DNA from 2 places in the Robinsoniella sp. RHS genome. Region 1 is predicted to be linked to the other one. Evidence: riboswitches for the same ligand, from Rfam matches in the RefSeq annotation. Region 1 holds a riboswitch; the other holds the start of a gene.

Region 1 (2,416 bases):
TGCTTTTTTCTGTAAAAAGGTAATTCCACTACCTGAGCTAAAACCTTCCTGCCCCTTACAACTGCTTCTACTTCGTCACCAGCTTTTACTCTATCCCGATCCAAAAGCGCCATAGCAATGGAATACTGGAATAGTGGAGAATACGTTCCCGAAGTAGTCTTCCCAATCAGACTTCCCTCCCGGTAAATATCAGCCTGTTCTCTTATAATTCCCCGTCCTGTTACTTTCAGTCCCATTCTGTGCCTGGGATAACCAGCCCCTTCCTCCAAAGCTTTCTTTCCGATAAAATCTTCTTTTTTCATTTTTATAAAGTTTTCCAGCCCCGCTTCGCACGGTGTGATCTGTTCATCCATTTCATGACCATAAAGGGGCATAGCAGCTTCCAGTCTGAGTGTATCCCTGGCACCAAGTCCGCAGGGCAAAATCCCTTCTGCCTCTCCAAGTTCCATGAGAAGATCCCAGATTATAACTGCATCTTCCGGTTTACAGTAAAATTCAAATCCCTCTTCCCCGGTATACCCTGTTTTTGAAATAGTACAGGGGATTCCTTTTATCTGACCTTTAAAATTCGCACTGTAATACTTTTTCGGAATATCTTTTTCGGATACCGCCTTTTTAATTACCGCTTCTGCTCCAGGACCCTGAAGTGCAATCTGCGCCGTGAAGTCTGAGATGTCCATCAACTGCACATCTCCAAAACGATGCTGATTCATCCAGGCAAAATCTTTTTCCCTATTAGCCGCATTTACCACAATAAAGTAATCTTCTTCTTTGATCTTATAAACGATCAGATCATCCAGAATTCCTCCCCCTTCGTTACACATGGGACTGTACCTTGCCTGCCCGTCATACATATTAGTAAAATCATTTGTCAGAAGATAATTTAAATTTCTCAAAGCATCCTTTCCCCTGCAAATAAATTCACCCATGTGGGAAACATCAAACAATCCGCAGTTCTTCCGCACTGCCATATGTTCTGCAATCACTCCCGCATCATATTGAACCGGAAGCTGATAACCTGCAAAATCCACCATTTTTCCTTTCTGACTTACATGTCTTTCGTAAAGCGGCGTCTTACGCTCCATAGTTTTCCTCCTTTTTTACTGACTCCACCCACACCGAAACACACAAAAAAAGACGGGCTGAATAAATGAAGATATACTTCATTCATTCAATCCGTCTCTGTCCTTTTACCTGAAAGATTAGTCCATTCCTGCATACGTCAGAAAATGACCTGTACCGGGAACAGATTTACTTCGTTGGTGCTGCTGCGCTCTCCAGAGATTCGTCCAGATCTGGTTCTTTTGCCTGAGAGTTTCCATACTTTCCCCTTCGGCGCTATCTGCATAGTCTCTCCCAAATCCTTCTACCGAATATGCTATTTTAATTCCGTCACTTGTGTATACCAGTGCCTGCTTCTATAGATTCATCCTATCATAGAGCATATGGTACGTCAACCATAATTTTCCCGAAGCGTACTATTTCAGCTTAAATCTGTGTTTCGCTGAGAAGGACGCTTTCTTCCTTTGCTCCTGCACTCATCGCCATCACATTTTCAAATGGCACATTTGGAAGCAGCGCCTCATGGCTTGGGGATACGATAAACTTACCTTTAAAGATATCGCGAAGTCTTAATACTTCTTCTTTTACCTGACTGCCGTTCCCAAAGGGCAGCAGTTCCTGAGTATCCACACCTCCCATAAATACCAGCTTTCCTCCATATTTTGCCGCCAGATTTTCTGCATCCATTCCTGCTGCTTTTGCCTGAAGGGGATGAAGGATATCAATGCCCGCATCGATCAGTTTTGGAATAATCAGATCTATGGCCCCGCAGGAATGCATGGCTGTTTTCAGCCCCTCTGCCTTTATTCCCTGAACGATTTCCGTGAGATAGGGCAGTACAAATTCATCAAAGCTCTCCGGACTGATCAGAAGACTTAACTGAGTGCCCAGATCATTTCCAAAAAACGCTGCGCTCAAATATGGTTTTGCCTGCCACAGGTAACGCCGGTTGGCTTCCAGATAAAAATCTACAATATGGCGTGTTGCAGCATGTACTACCTCCGGATCGGTATACATCTTAACAAAATAATTTTCCATTCCAAAAAAATCACATAATACATGAAAAAACGGACACCACATCCCACCAAATACTGCCAGACCTTTTTCATATGCGTATCTGCTATCTTCCAGACAGTTTGTAAAATCCAGATATGCAGGATCTGGCCAGGGAAACGCTTCTATTTCTGCAATACTTTCACAATCAGCAAATATCCCGCCGCTTCCAAGACGTTTCCTTTCCTCGTTAAAACAGTTCCACATAGGTGATCCATCCGGACTTTTCCAGCACTCCGGATCCAGTTCGGGACTCAGCCATATCATATCGGAATTAATTTTCAGGTTAAAATCAGCTTCT
Region 2 (2,416 bases), on a different contig from region 1:
TCACTGTTCAGATTTTATTTCAAGTGATTTTATTTTATATTTAAAAACATCACTTTATCAGAAAGTGATGTTTTTAAATGTTATTGCAGATTATTTGATTTTGGAAAAATATTTTTTCGTTTCTGATACGATAACGCCGCTTAATACCAATATTGCAATTAAGTTGGGCAGTGCCATTAATGCATTGAAAATATCCGCAATTATCCAAACTGCAGATACGGTCATAAACGGACCGATAAAGACTGCCAGGATATACAGCCACCGGTAACCATTTAATATCTTTTTATTATATCCGCAAAGATATTCCAGGCACCGTTCGCTATAATAATCCCAGCCCAATATTGTGGTGAATGCAAAAAATACAAGGCATACCATCAATATAAATGCACTGACCGTATTACTGAATGGAAGCCCCTGCTGAAATGCCGCTGTGGTCACCGCAACCCCTTCCAATCCGATATTCCAGGTATCCGTAATAACGATAGTAAGCCCCGTCATCGTACAGATTACAATTGTATCAATAAAAGTTCCTGTCATAGAAACTAATCCCTGGCGGACCGGCTCATTTGTCTGAGCTGCCGCTGCTGCAATGGGAGCACTTCCAAGGCCTGCCTCATTTGAGAAAATTCCGCGCGCTATTCCCTTCTGCATTGCCACCATTATGCTTCCCAGCGCTCCTCCTGCCGCTGCCCGAAGGCCAAATGCTCCCTCAAAAATTGCTTTAAATGCATTGGGGATATGCTTATAATTCAACACTAAAAGCAGCAGGCAGGCAAATATGTATATCCCCGCCATAAAAGGTACAACAATCTGGGATACACTGGAAATTCGTTTGATCCCTCCAATGATTACCATACCAACGGCAATCGTCAAAATAATTCCTGCGATTACCACTGTCCAGGAATAATCCCTTCCTAAAATAGATACGCTCCAGGCATTGCCTGGATCAAAAAAATTATTAACGGCATTGGAGATACCATTCACCTGGGTAAAGGTACCAATTCCCAGAAGTCCTACACCCAGTCCGAAGAATGCAAATAATTTTGCAAGCCATTTCCATTTAACTCCCATTCCATTTTGAATATAATAAAAAGGCCCTCCGATTACATGCCCGTCATCATTGATTACCCGGTATTTAATCGCCAATACGCCCTCTGCATATTTTGTTGCCATACCAAATAATGCAGCAACCCACATCCAAAATAATGCACCCGGTCCGCCTGCTACGATCGCAGTAGCCACCCCGACTATATTACCAGTTCCAATGGTTGCGGAAAGCGCCATACAAAGAGCCGCAAAGCTGGTCACTTCCCCATGGCCGCCCTCTTCATTTTTAAACATATACTTAAGCGCTTTGGGAAGTTTTGTGATTTGCAGCCCTTTCAGGCGGACCGTCAAATAGATACCCGTAGCTAAGATAAGTACAATAAGGGGAATCCCCCAAAGGAAATCATCAATGTTTCCTAATATCGTGTTCATTTGTTTCAGCATAATTCTCTTCTCTCCTTTATCTGTTTCAATGCAATAGAAAAAGAGCTGATAAAATAATCAGCCCCCTAAAGAGTAGAACTTATACAGATATAGCCCTGTCCTTTTGCCTGAGAGATAGGCGGGTCATTATATTATACCCACTGTACACCTTCGGCGCCCGTTCTTTGAGACTCTCCAGAGTTGTCATTGTATGCCCTAATTGGACATTTGTCTTTGACAGGAGATACTATACCATATGTTAACCGTTGTTGCAAGGAATTTTCTTGATTTTGTACACAAAAGAATTGGGCTTTGCCGATTAAGGACGCTCCAGCCTTCTGGTATTGGCAAACTGAAATAAAATTCCTGCCAATGCAAGTACCAGACCTGCCACAACTGCCATAGTGTGGTCCTTCAGACCGGCTGCTGTTAAAATAGCACCAACCGAAGATATTCCGCCATGGATTCCGGAACTTACAATAACAGCCGGTCTCACAAACTTAACTGCAATAAGCCCGATTAACAGACCTAAGACAATGCAGATCACAAATTTCCACCAGATATCCGGTGACATTATTTCATTTATGGCAAAATAGGCAAGTGCTCCGCAAAGAATAAATACCCCTGCAAGATAAACCTTAAATGCCAGTCCCATCAATACAACACCACATATGATTGCCGCAATGACTGTAATGATTGAATTATGAATAAAATAATCGGCAATAAAATATCCAGCTCCCGCTCCGGTAACAAATCCAAATAAAGATACCCAGAATTTAAGCAGCCGATATCCGAAAAAACAATTAACCAATGCCATTATAACCGTAATCGCCAGAAATACACTTGACATTTCTGCCGGCAGCCGTTCTAACATGCCTTGAACCTGACTCATATTAGTCCCCTTTCAACAGCGGTACACCAGCTGTTCCAAATTACGTTTCCAAAA

What was found. A riboswitch is a leader RNA that binds a small molecule or an ion and turns the genes downstream of it on or off. The one in region 1 is predicted to bind glycine.
Region 2: linked by a shared signal. The riboswitch ahead of RHS_RS24290 (sodium:alanine symporter family protein) and the one ahead of gcvT (glycine cleavage system aminomethyltransferase GcvT) in region 1 are both predicted to bind glycine.

The regions. Positions count from the first base shown of each region.
Region 1 covers NZ_JNGB01000072.1:21,631-24,046, reverse strand. Annotated here, with positions in the region: gene gcvT (glycine cleavage system aminomethyltransferase GcvT) at 1-1,085, opposite strand, end outside; glycine riboswitch at 1,287-1,369, opposite strand; gene RHS_RS21065 (uroporphyrinogen decarboxylase family protein) at 1,489-2,416, opposite strand, start outside.
Region 2 covers NZ_JNGB01000113.1:8,132-10,547, forward strand. Annotated here, with positions in the region: gene RHS_RS24290 (sodium:alanine symporter family protein) at 91-1,491, opposite strand; glycine riboswitch at 1,577-1,679, opposite strand; gene RHS_RS24295 (hypothetical protein) at 1,790-2,362, opposite strand.